Regions from separate parts of the Xanthomonas sp. WHRI 1810A genome, predicted to be linked through region 4. Evidence: predicted binding sites of a transcription regulator. Region 4 holds the regulator's gene; each other region holds the start of a gene.

Region 1 (3,208 bases), on a different contig from region 4:
AGCAATTGCAGCGGATCGTCCCCGGTGGTGTGCGGCGGGGCGATCAGCACGAACGGCTCGCGGCGGATCACTTCCAGGTGCAGGTCCTTGGGCAACGCGAACGGCGGGTGAATCAGGATCGCCATGTCGATCTCGCCGGCGTCCACGCTATTGAGCAGGTGCTGCGACACCCCGGGCCTGACCTTGGCTTCGATGGCCGGAGCGTGTTGGTTGAGCCGCACCAGCGCATCGGGCAACAGGCCGGTCTGCACGGTGGCGATGGCGCCGATCACCAGCTCGCCGAAATAGCCGCTGTCGTGCTCGGGTCTGGCCATGCGCTCGAAGATCTCGACGATCTCCCGGGCCATGGGCAGGGCGCGCTGACCTGCCGCATTCAAGGTAGCGCTGCGGCCATTGCGGTCGAACAGGCTGCTGCCCAGGGCTTTTTCCAGGGTGCGGATCTGCGCGCTGATGGCCGACTGGGTCAGGCCGATGTGGTTGCCGGCGGCGACGAAAGTGCCGAGGCGGGCGACGGTCAGCAGGGTTTTCAGTTCGCGGATCATGCAGTGCCCATTGATCAAAATAATTCGTGCTCGGCACGAAAATTATGCGTTTTCAATTCATTAAACAATGGGCAAAGATACGGCCATTCACTACAAAGAGACATCACCGTGACCACACCGACCTCGACCCTTACCCCGTTTCACCTCGCCATCCCGGTCTACGACCTCGCCGCCGCCCGGCATTTCTACGCCAACTTGTTCAACCTGCCGGAAGGCCGCTCCAGTGAGCAGTGGGTGGATTTCGACTTCTTCGGCCATCAACTGGTGATCCACGAACACCCGAAAACCGACTCCCAGGCCCACGCCGGCAGCAACGCAGTGGACGGCCACGACGTGCCGGTGCCGCATTTCGGTGTGGTGCTGGGATGGGAAGTCTGGGAGGCGCTGGCTGAGCGTTTGCGCGGGCAAGGCGTGAAATTCGTCATCGAACCCTACGTGCGCTTCAAGGGCCAGGTGGGCGAGCAGGCCACGATGTTCCTGTTCGACCCGTGCGGCAACGCGCTGGAGTTCAAGGCGTTCAAGGACATGTCGCAGTTGTTTGCCAAGTAAAACCGGCTACCTGTAGGAGCGCGCTTGCCCGCGATTGCGTTGTGTCAGCCTCTGGAGATATCACCGCCAGATCGCAATCGCGGGCAAGCGCGCTCCTACAATCATCGGACTGAAAAACTTAATGATTCAAACACCCGTTTATTCAACCAAGTACACCCCCTTCAATAACTTCCTCACCACTCGTCATTAGCACTAACGCCTTTCTCAAGCCGGCCGACACAGAGTGCAAGCCGCGTCTTCCTTTTGCTGCGCAAGCCTGTAAAAAGCCCAGCGCGCGCCCATCCGGTGGTGCAAACCCCTCGCTGTCAATCTTGGTTATGGACACACACGTATGATCAGAAGTCTTGGCTTCAGCAGAAAAATCCTGCTGGCTGCCGCGTTGATAGTTGTCGTCGCGTTTTCACTCTTTATTGTGGTGAACGACTACCGACAACGTGAAACCCTTAGAACCAGTGTGGACTCTGAACTTACCCAGTTAGGCAGTCTGACCACCCAGAACATTCAAACCTGGCTGGAAAGTCGCACCCAGTTGTTGCACTCCATGGCCCAGCAGATTGCCGTGGACGGCCCGGCACCGACCAGCCTGCAGCGTGCCATCGGCCTGCCGGTGTACCCGGACAACTTCCAGCTCAGTTATTTCGGCGGCAAGGACGGCGTGATGTTCTCCGTCCCCGCCGGCAATCGCGCCGCCGACTACGACCCTCGCGCCCGCGGCTGGTACAAGGTGGCGGATGCGGCGCAGGCCACCATCGTTACCGAACCCTACATCGCCGCGTCGTCCGGCAAACTCGTCGTGACCCTGGCCACGCCGGTGCGCCAGCAAGGGCAGATGATCGGTGTCGCCGGTGCCGACATCTCGCTGGACGCCATCAGCAAGACCATCAACTCGCTGAATTTCGGCGGTCATGGCTACGCGTACATCGTCAGCGCCGACGGCAAGATTCTGATCCACCCCGACAGCAAGCTGGTGCTCAAGAACGTCTCCGACGCCTACCCCAACGGTGCGCCGAAGATCGTGCCCGGCGTGACCGAGATCGAATCCAACGGCAAGGCGCAGTTCATTTCCTTCACCAAAGTCGAAGGCCAGAGCACCGCCAACTGGTACGTGGCGCTGGTGCTGGATCGCGACGCGGCCTACTCGATGCTCAGCGAATTCCGCACCTCGGCGATCACCGCCATGGTCATTGCGGTGGCGATCATCATCCTGTTGCTGGGCTTGCTGATTCGGGTGTTGATGCGTCCGTTGCACCAGATGGGTCGCGCCATGGCGGACATCGCCGACGGCGAAGGCGACCTGACCAAGCGCCTGAACAACGATTCCAACGACGAATTCGGGCAGATGGCCCAGTCGTTCAACCGCTTCGTCGAGCGTATCCACAGCTCGATCCGCGAAGTGGCGTCCACCGCCGGGCAACTGGGTGAAGTCGCCGCGCGGGTGGTCCGCGCGTCCAACTCATCCATGGGCAACTCCGACCAGCAATCCAACCGCACCACCAGCGTCGCGGCTGCCATCAATCAACTGGGCGCCGCCGCCCAGGAAATCGCGCACAACGCCGCCCTGGCTTCGCAACATTCCAGCCAGGCCAGCCAGTTGGCCGCCGAAGGGCAGGGGGTGGTCAGCCAGACCATCACCGCAATGAATCAGCTGTCGGAGAAGATCAGCGAGTCCTGCGTCAACATCGAAACCCTGAACAACAAGACCGCCAACATCGGGCAGATCCTGGAAGTGATTACCGGCATCTCCCAGCAGACCAACCTGCTGGCGCTGAACGCTGCGATCGAAGCGGCACGGGCGGGCGAGGCCGGTCGCGGGTTTGCCGTGGTGGCCGATGAAGTGCGCAACCTGGCGCATCGCACCCAGGATTCGGCGCAGCAAGTGCAGAAGATGATTGAAGAGCTGCAGGTCGGCGCCCGGGACGCGGTGGTCAACATGACCGAGAGCCAGCGTCAGAGCGAAAGCAGTGTGGTAATCGCCAATCAGGCCGGCGAACGGTTGAGCAGCGTGACCCAGCGCATCAGCGAAATCGATGGCATGAACCAGTCGGTGGCCACGGCAACCGAAGAGCAGACCGCCGTGGTGGAGTCGATCAACGTCGACATCAACGAGATCAACACCC
Region 2 (3,208 bases), on a different contig from region 4:
CGGCCAGGCGCTCGATCTGATCGATGGCCTCGCTGACGACCTTGTCGCCTTCGCGCGCTTGCTGGTCGGCTGCAACGGCGGCTTCAGAGGCCTCCTCGGCGTTGCGCGCCACTTCCTGCACCGTCGCCGCCATTTCATGCATGGCGGTGGCGACCTGGTCGGTCTCCACTTTCTGGCTGTTGACCCCGGCGCTGGTCTGCTCGGTGACCGCTGACAACTCTTCGGCGGCGCTTGCGATCTGGGTCACGCCGTCACTGATGCCGCTGACCAATTGGCGCAGGTTGACGGTCATGCGCTGGATGCTGCTCTGCACCTTGCCCAACTCGTCCCGGCGCTGAACATCAAGGTTGTGGGTCAAGTCGCCGGAGGCAACGCGGTCGACCGCCGCCAGGGTGTCGCGCAGGGGATGAGTGATCTGGCGGGTGATGATCCATGCGGCGATGAGGCCCAGCAGCAGCGCCAACACGGTCACGGTGATCAATGTCGTCTTGGCGCTCTCGCTGTCGGCGTCGCGTTTGACATTCTGGGAAGCGTTCAACTGGTCGCTGGTGTCGAGCAACTGTTGGCCCAGCACGTTCATCCTGTCCAGCGCCTGCCTGCTGGCCAGCTGCGCCTCTCGGTAGGCGCCGACGGCCCCGCGATAGCCTTTGAGCGCGACGGACGCACGCTGCAACTGCGGCAGGTATTGCGACGAAATTTCGCCCGCCAAGGTGTCGATCCCGGTCTGGGCATCGTCAATGGCACCCGTTGCGTTCTTCTCGAAATCCGGGTTGCCGCTGTAGGTGTAACCGCGTACCTGGAAGCGTGCCTGCTGAAGCTTTTTGCTGACGTCTACCGCACTGTTGTACTGAAGGATGTCGTCTTGCAACAGCAGAGCACCCTCGATCTTGCCGACCTCATCCACGGCAGCGTCGGCCGTTGCGCCCAGATTGACCCGAGTGGCTTCGCGGGCCTGGATAGCCTTGGCCATGTCATCAAACGCGCGTCGATAGTCAGCGGCGGCCTGCGTTTGTGCATCCAGTCGCTTGAGGTCGTCAACGCCAGTAATGCTCGCCCGCGCCGTCTTTACCGCAGCATCGAGCTGATCGAGTGTTTTGATTACCTCGGCGGCAGCTTCGGGAGTGAATTTCGCGTCATAGACCATCCGCGCGATGCGCAGCTCAAGGGTGCTTTCGCTGACCTGCGAGATATTGCCCAGCTTGTCGCCTCGCACGATCACCGAGTTCACACCGGACCAGCCGGCAAGCATGGTGATCACCGTGAGCAGGAGCACAAGGCCAAAGCCGATACCCAGCTTGAGACTGACACTTGCATTGGCAAGACGTTGGGCAAACCAGCGAGTCATGATGATTCCTTCAGCAGTGTTGTCGTTGATGTCTGTGCATCGGCGCCGGGCGGCGGAACTGAAGGGCTGTGGACGATTACCGGATGAAGCGTGCTTGTGAAATGGGGCGTTGACGCAGAACGGTGGGAGGGAGCTTGCTCGCGATCGCTGTACATCCGGGACATATCAGGGAAGTGACACGCCGCATCGCGAGCAAGCTCCCTCCCACAAAAATTTGCGTGGGCTCGGCATCGGGGAGGCTGCCGGGATCCTTGTTGGAGTATGGCTTTGCCTGCAAAGGGGTCAGAACAGGCGCGAGAGGAGGGCGGTGACGGCTGTTTCGACGCGCAGGATGCGTTCACCGAGTTGCACCGGTTGCAGCCCGGCCTTGCGCAACAGCTCGACTTCGTAGGGTATCCAGCCACCTTCGGGGCCGATGGCCAGGGTGACGGGTTGTTCAACCGCGCGGGGACACGCCGGGAAATCACCGGGGTGACCGACCAGGCCTAACGTGCCCTCGACCAGCGCAGGCAGCCGGTCCTCGACGAAGGGCTTGAAGCGCTTCTCGATGACGATCTCAGGCAGCACGCTGTCCCGGCCCTGTTCCAGGCCCAGAATCAGTTGCTCACGAATCGCCTCAGGTTCCAGAAACGGCGTCTGCCAGAAGCTCTTCTCGACGCGGTAGCTGTTGAGCAGGACGATTTTAGGCACACCCATGGTGGCAACGGTCTGAAACAACCGACGCAGCATCTTGGGCCGTGGCAGCGCCAATAGCAGCGTCAGCGGCAGCTTGGCAGGCGGCGGATCATCAAAGCTGACGGACAGCTCGGCTTCCTGGGGCTCGAGCCGAAGCACCGCGGCGCTGCCCATCAAGCCGCCCACTCGCCCGACACGCAGGGTGTCGCCCACCACTGAGCGGTGGACGTCCTGCATGTGCTTGAAGCGGCGATCGCGCAAAACGACGCGATCCGCCGCGATGAAGTCAGCGTCTTCCAGTAGCAGCAGATTCACAACTGAGTCGCTGGCGGCTGATCCTGTTTGTCTTTCTCGTCCTGTGCGTCTTCAGCGGCCTTGTCGTCCTCATGATCACCGCGCTTGGTGATCATCGAGCTGCAGAGCACCCCGATTTCGAACAACAGCCACATCGGCACCGCGAGCAGTGTCTGGGAGAAGATGTCCGGCGGCGTCAGGATCATTCCGACCACGAAGCAGCCGATCACCACATACGGGCGAATCTTCTTCAGGTATTTGACGTCGACGATGCCGATCCACACCAGCAGCACGACGGCCACCGGAATCTCGAACGCCACGCCAAAGGCAAAGAACAGCGTCATGACGAAGTCCAGATAACTGGCGATGTCCGTCATCATCGACACCCCTTCGGGGGTCACGCTGGCGAAGAAGTGGAAGATCAGCGGGAAGACCAGGTAATACGCGAACGCCATGCCCGCGTAGAACAGCACGATGCTGGACACCAGCAATGGCACGGCGACGCGTTTTTCGTGCTTGTACAGACCGGGTGCGATAAAGCCCCAGACCTGATGAAGGATCACCGGCATCGCGAGGAACAGCGCCACCATCATCGTCAGTTTGAACGGCGTGATGAAGGGCGATGCGACGTCGGTCGCGATCATCGTCGCGCCTTCGGGCAGGAACACCCGAAGCGGTGCCGACACGAAGGTGTAGATCTTCTGGGTGAAGTAGAACAGGCAGCCGAAGATCACGAAGATCGCCAACACGCACCGCAGCAGGCGCGAACGCAGTTCAGTGAGGTGCGAGATCAGCGGCATTTGCTGGTCGTTTTCCGGGATATTGCTCATGGGGCTCGCGGTGGCAATGACGAATCGTTGGCGGAAGGCGCACGTTGCACCGGCACGGGAGGGA
Region 3 (3,208 bases), on a different contig from region 4:
TCTGGTGATCATCGACCCGCCGTCGTTCCAGAAAGGCAGCTTTCTGCTGACCAAGGATTACCAGCGGGTGCTGCGCAAACTGCCGGAATTGCTGACCGCCGATGGCACGGTGCTGGCCTGCATGAACGACCCGGCCATGAGTGCCAGTTTCCTCATCGAAGGCGTGGAGCGCGAGGCCCCGAGCCTGCGATTCGTGCAGCGGCTGGACAACCCGCCGGAGTTTCCGGATGCGGAGCCGGAGGGCGGATTAAAAGCGTTGGTCTTTACACAGCATGTGATGAATGACGAATAACCGGTTGGAGCGAGGCTTGCCCGCGAATCGTTGTTCCAGCGACACATTTGCATAGTCGTCACTGGCCATTCGCGGGCAAGCCTCGCTCCAACAGATCAGGGCAGCTGCCGGAGGCGCTTTTAAGCACTCAACCTCGATATCACGTCATTGAGCCCTACCGACAACTGATGCAGGTTGCCGCTGGCGACCTGGGTGCGGGTGACGTTGTCCTGGTTGGTGGTGGCGATGGCGGTGATTTCCGTGAGGTTGCGCGAAATGTCTTCGGCCACCGACGTCTGCTCCTCGGCCGCCGTGGCGATCTGGCGGTTCATGTCGCGGATCGATTCCACCGCGGCGGTGATGCGCTGCAGCGAGCTGCCGGCCAGCGCCACTTGGTCGACACTTTCCTGGCTGCGGGCCTGGCCGTTTTCGATGGCCAGGGCGGCATCGGTGGCACCGGTCTGCACCGAGTGGATGATCTGATTGATTTCAGCGGTGGACGCCGCCGTGCGCTGGGCCAGGGTGCGGACCTCATCGGCCACCACCGCGAAACCACGCCCGGCATCCCCTGCCCGCGCCGCTTCAATGGCCGCGTTCAACGCCAGCAGGTTGGTCTGCTCGGCGATCCCGCGAATCACTTCCAGCACTTTGCCGATGCGCCCGCTGTCGGTTTCCAGACGGCGGATGACCTCGGCGGTGTTGCTGATTTCATTGCGGGTCTGGTTGATGGCGGAAATGGTCGCGCCCATCACCTTGTCGCCTTCCTGGGAACAGCGATCCGCTTCGTCTGCCGCCTGGGAGGCTTCGGCCGCATGGCGCGCGACTTCCTGCGCGGTGGCCGACATCTCGTTCATCGCGGTGGCCACCTGATCGGTGCGTTCGAACTGCTCCAGCGTGCCCTGGGCCATCAGCGCGGCGATGGCGTTGAGCTCGCCGCCGGCGCTGTCCAGGTCGGTGGTGCTGCGCTTGAGGCGGGTGAAGGTGTCGGCGAGAAAATCGCGCAAGGTGTTGGCGGCCACAGCCAGGCGCCCCAATTCATCCCGGCGGTTGATGCTGACGCGCTCGCTGAACTTGCCTTCACTCAATTGCGCGACGTACTCGATCAGCATGCGGATCGGGCCGACGATGTTGCGGTTGACCACCCACAGCGTGAGCAAGCCCACCAGCAAGGCGGATGCGAGCATGACCACCGTGCCCAGCAGGATGGTGCGATCAGCGGCGGCGCTGATGGCTATCGATTGTTGGTCACTTTGCTTGCGCAGCTCGGTCACCAGTTCGGTCATCTGCTCGCTGGCGGCGCGGTCCACGCCCTTGACCGCCTGATCCCCGGCCACCGGGTCACCGTTGGCGGCGACGAAGGCATCACGGCCCTTGCGGTAGGCGGTGCCGAGGGTGCGGTGTTCTTCTTTGAGACGTTCAATGCGGGTCTTGAGCGCCGGGTCGATGCCCTGCACGCCACTCAGCTGTCCGAGGGTCGCCTGGACCGCGCGCTCCTGCTCTTCGAACTGGCCCCAGAACTTGTCGCGGTCGGCAGGCAGCTTGCCGCGCAGCAACACGTTCTTCCATTCCTGGACCTGCACCTTGAACTGCAGGTTGGCCTGGTCGATCAGTTGCGAGCCCTGCAAGGGCCCGTCCAGCAGCCCGCGATACGCCTGCACGTTGCTGGACAGAAAATGAAAACACGCCAGCGCAATCAACAGCACCAGCACCAGGCTTGCGCTGAGCAACGCCAGAATCTGGAATTTAAGGGATTTGGACATACGGGGAATCTCGCCGGGAAAGGACCGCTGTCTCCGGAAAAAACCCGGAGGCTGAAAACACCGCCACCTCCCTGTGGCCCTGTCCGGAAAGCGTTCCGCAACAGAGGCTTACCTAGCCTCCATCGACCTGCTGCAGCGGTTCTTTAACCCCGTGGCGTCGCACCCGACGGTCGGTCGACAACCTCGGCCCAGCGTCCAACCGTGGGAGGGCGCTTGCTCGCGATGAGGCCGGTACAGCCGACACATCGTCTGCGTGTCGAACATCCACTCGCGAGCAAGCTCCCTCCCACAGATCGTGCTGAATGCGCCGCTGCGGGTTCCGGCAACCGGCATTGATCGTTCCCACGCTCCGCCTGGGCATGCATTCAAAGACGCTCCGCGTCACGGCCGGGACGCGGAGCGTCAGGGGCGGCGTTACCACGCAGAGCGTGGGACGATCAGCACAACATCGGCCCAGCGTCCAACCGTGGATGACCTGTTGGAGCGAGGCTTGCCCGCGAAGAAGCCGGCACGGGCGATACATTTCCAGCGTCTGGACACCCTTCGCGGGCAAGCCTCGCTCCAACAGTGACCCACCGTCGGACGCGTTATCTGGCTGCGTCACCCCGCCGCAACAAATTGTCTCAACTATCCCGTCACGAGGCAGTCACACACAGAACGAGGCACCCCCCACGCATATCGAGGCCCAATGAGCTTTATTCTTTGCATGACTGTGCTCGGCGTCTTGTTGATGCTGCTCGCACTGACGTCCTCTTACTTGCGCTGGCTGCCGGTGACCACTTCGGCGGTGTGCCTGGCGTTCGGTTTCGCCATCGGCCCCATGGGGCTGGACGTGATGAAGCTAGACGTGCGCACCTCCTTTGAATGGCTGGAACGCCTGACTGAAGTTGCGGTGTTGTTCTCGCTGTTCAGCACCGGGATCAAACTGCGCCTGCCGTTCAACAGCAAAGCGTGGGCCGCGGCGTATCTGCTGGCCGGCCCGGTGATGCTGCTGACGATCCTGGGCACCTGTCTGGCGGCGCACTACCTGCTGGGGATTTCCTGGGGCATTTCGTTGCTGCTGGGGGCGATGCTGTCGCCAACCGACCCGGTGCTGGCCGGGTTGGTGCAGGTCAACAACGCGCAGGATTTCGACCGGGTCAGGTTCGGCCTGTCAGGCGAGGCCGGGATGAACGAC
Region 4 (3,208 bases):
ATTGAGCAAGTCAGCGTCATCCGGGCGGCTTTCCAGCTCGACCAGTTGCTCGGACAGTTGCTCCAGAATCTCGCCGGCCTCAACCAGAAAATCCTGAAGGATTTCTTCATCGGCGCCGAAGCTCATTGGGGGGGTGCTCCTAAAATTTAACCGTCAACCGATCCAGGTCGTGGGCTAAGCCGTCAGTGGGGGTGATCCGGGGGCGGTCAAACATCACGCCGCCGGCTCACCACCGCTGTTGACTCAGAACCTAGAAACCCAGGCTGGATAGCAGATCGTCTACATCATCCTGACCGGATACGACGTCTTCACGTTTATCGGCATGAATCTGCGGACCTTCACCCTTGGAGTGAAGTTTTTCCTGTTCTTTTTGCTGACGGAAGACTTCCTGGTCGTGTTCGATGCCCGCGAAGCGGTCGACCTGGCTGGCCATGAGTACCAGCTTGAGCAGGTTGCTCTCGACTTCGGTCACCAACTGCGTCACGCGCTTGATCACCTGACCGGTGAGGTCCTGGTAATCCTGGGCCAGCAGAATGTTGTTCAGGTGGCCCGCCACTTCGTGGGTCTCCTGCTCGCTGCGGGTCAGGAACGTGTCGACACGGCGGGCCAGGTCGCGAAACTCTTCGGCACTGATCTCGCGCCGCATGAAGCGGCCCCAGTCGGCGCTCAAGGCCTGGGCGTCGGTGGTGAGCCCGTTCATCAACGGGGTGCTTTGCTCCACCAGATCCATGGTCCGATTGGCTGCGTTCTCGGTCAGCCGGACCACGTACGACAAGCGCTCTGTCGCGTCGGTGATCTGAGAGACCTCTTCGGCCTGGGGCATGCTCGGGTCGATCTGGAAGTTGACGATGGCGCTGTGCAGCTCACGCGTCAGCTTGCCGACTTCCTGATACAGGCCGCGATCCCGGGTCTGGTTCAGCTCATGGATCAGTTGCACGGCGTCGCCGAACTTGCCTTTTTCAAGGCTTTCGACCAGCTGCTGTGCGTGTTTCTTCAGGGTTGACTCAAAGTCACCCATTGTCGAATCTTTGGAATCCATAGCGCCCTCGCAGCGAACATCAGCTATTGACGCGCTCGAATATCTTCTCGATTTTTTCTTTCAGTACTTGCGCTGTGAAAGGCTTGACGACGTACCCGTTGACACCGGCCTGTGCGGCTTCGATGATCTGCTCACGCTTGGCTTCAGCGGTGACCATCAACACCGGCAGACTGCGCAGGCGCTCGTCGGCACGCACCTGACGCAGCAGGTCGATGCCGGACATGCCCGGCATGTTCCAGTCGGTCACCAGAAAATCAAACGAGCCGCTTTGCAACATCGGCAAGGCGGTGATGCCGTCATCTGCTTCGGCCGTGTTGGTGAACCCAAGGTCACGCAACAGGTTTTTTATGATCCGCCGCATCGTTGAGAAGTCATCAACGATGAGGATTTTCATGTTCTTGTCCAATTCGACCTCCAAGCAGTCTTTAACGCGTCCAGCACCTGGACGCGCGTTCAATCAATACCGGCACAGCTCGCTGACCGGGCTGCACGAAACCACGACGGGCTTGGCAAATAAATGCGGCAGAACACGACACGCAACGTGCGTTGCGGGTCTGTCAACGTGCTCGCCATTCTCCCAGACGCCCTCGCAAACGCGCGGCGCACTGGCTGTGCAACTGGCTGACCCGTGATTCGCTGACACCCAGGACCTCACCGATTTCCTTGAGGTTCAGCTCTTCGTCGTAGTACAGCGCCAACACCAGGCGTTCACGCTCTGGCAGATTGGCGATGGCCTCGGCCAACGCGCTCTGGAAACGCTCGTCTTCCAGATCCCGCGACGGCTCGAGCGACTGGCTTGCGCCGTCCTCGTGCAGCCCTTCATGTTCGCCGTCCTGTAACAGGTCGTCGAAACTGAACAGCCGGCTGCCCAAGGTATCGTTCAAAATCCCGTAGTAATCGTCGAGACTCAATTGGAGTTCGGCCGCAACTTCGTGATCTTTAGCGTCACGCCCGGTTTTCGCTTCGATTGAACGAATCGCGTCGCTGACCATGCGCGTGTTGCGGTGCACCGAGCGAGGCGCCCAGTCACCCTTGCGCACTTCATCGAGCATCGCGCCACGGATACGAATCCCGGCGTAGGTTTCAAAGCTGGCGCCTTTGGTGGAGTCGTACTTGGTCGACACTTCGAGCAGCCCGATCATGCCGGCCTGGATCAAGTCTTCGACCTGCACGCTGGCTGGCAGACGCGCCAGCAAGTGATAGGCAATCCGCTTGACCAAGGGCGCATAGCGCTCGATCAGCTCATACTGGGAATCACGGGACGATTTGCTGTACATGCGATACCCACTTGCTGTCATGACACTGGCCCTGCGCTGGTCTGATGCACCAGGCGTTCGACGAAAAATTCGAGATGCCCACGCGGATTGGCCGGCAGCGGCCAGGTGTCCACTTTCTGCGCGATGGCCTTGAACGCCAGCGAGCACTTGGAACGGGGAAACGCTTCGTACACCGCGCGTTGTTTCTGCACGGCCTTGCGCACGCATTCGTCGTACGGCACCGCGCCTACGTACTGCAGGGCGACGTCGAGGAAGCGGTCGGTGACCTTGGTCAGCTTGGCGAACAGGTTGCGACCTTCCTGCGGGCTCTGTGCCATGTTGGCCAGGACCCGGAAACGGTTCATGCCGTAGTCGCGGTTGAGCAACTTGATCAGGGCGTAGGCGTCCGTGATCGAGGTCGGCTCGTCGCACACCACCAGCAGCACTTCCTGGGCGGCGCGCACGAAACTCACCACCGACTCGCCGATCCCGGCAGCGGTGTCGATCACCAGCACGTCCAGGTTGTCGCCGATGTCGCTGAACGCCTGAATCAGCCCTGCGTGTTGCGCCGGGGTCAGGTGGACCATGCTCTGGGTGCCGGACGCCGCCGGCACGATGCGGATACCGCCCGGGCCCTGCAGCAGGACGTCGCGCAGCTCGCATCGACCTTCAACGACGTCGGCAAGGGTGCGTTTTGGCGTAAGCCCCAGCAGCACGTCGACGTTGGCCAGACCCAGATCGGCGTCCAGCAACATGACGCGGCGTCCAAGCTCGGCCAGCGCCAGTGAAAGGTTCACCGACACGTTCGTCTTGCCTACGCCACCTTTGCCACCGGTCACTGCAATAACCTGTACGGGATGCATGCTGCCCATGTTAATTGTTTACCTTGTCTTGCTTAGACCTAAGCCACATG

The links. Region 4 encodes FliA, which starts transcription of late flagellar genes. Its sites were predicted from a motif close to TAAAGTTTNNCNNNCNNNGGCCGATAA; they were not measured.
Region 1: the regulator FliA is predicted to act here: its motif matches at 1,285-1,311, upstream of ABQX22_RS20655 (methyl-accepting chemotaxis protein).
Region 2: the regulator FliA is predicted to act here: its motif matches at 1,382-1,408, upstream of ABQX22_RS06265 (methyl-accepting chemotaxis protein).
Region 3: the regulator FliA is predicted to act here: its motif matches at 2,151-2,177, upstream of ABQX22_RS03640 (methyl-accepting chemotaxis protein).

Annotation. Positions count from the first base shown of each region.
Region 1 covers NZ_JBEGED010000015.1:84,294-87,501, reverse strand. The annotation lists gene ABQX22_RS20665 (LysR family transcriptional regulator) at 1-542, opposite strand, end outside; gene ABQX22_RS20660 (VOC family protein) at 651-1,091, shown strand; gene ABQX22_RS20655 (methyl-accepting chemotaxis protein) at 1,423-3,208, shown strand, end outside.
Region 2 covers NZ_JBEGED010000003.1:38,289-41,496, reverse strand. The annotation lists gene ABQX22_RS06265 (methyl-accepting chemotaxis protein) at 1-1,345, opposite strand, end outside; gene ABQX22_RS06260 (16S rRNA (uracil(1498)-N(3))-methyltransferase) at 1,628-2,335, opposite strand; gene tatC (twin-arginine translocase subunit TatC) at 2,332-3,144, opposite strand; gene tatB (Sec-independent protein translocase protein TatB) at 3,141-3,208, opposite strand, start outside.
Region 3 covers NZ_JBEGED010000002.1:80,951-84,158, reverse strand. The annotation lists gene ABQX22_RS03645 (class I SAM-dependent methyltransferase) at 1-292, shown strand, start outside; gene ABQX22_RS03640 (methyl-accepting chemotaxis protein) at 412-2,031, opposite strand; gene ABQX22_RS03635 (cation:proton antiporter) at 2,720-3,208, shown strand, end outside.
Region 4 covers NZ_JBEGED010000005.1:136,855-140,062, forward strand. The annotation lists gene ABQX22_RS09920 (chemotaxis protein CheA) at 1-126, opposite strand, end outside; gene ABQX22_RS09925 (protein phosphatase CheZ) at 251-1,018, opposite strand; gene cheY (chemotaxis response regulator CheY) at 1,059-1,445, opposite strand; gene fliA (RNA polymerase sigma factor FliA) at 1,597-2,337, opposite strand; gene fleN (flagellar synthesis regulator FleN) at 2,334-3,167, opposite strand.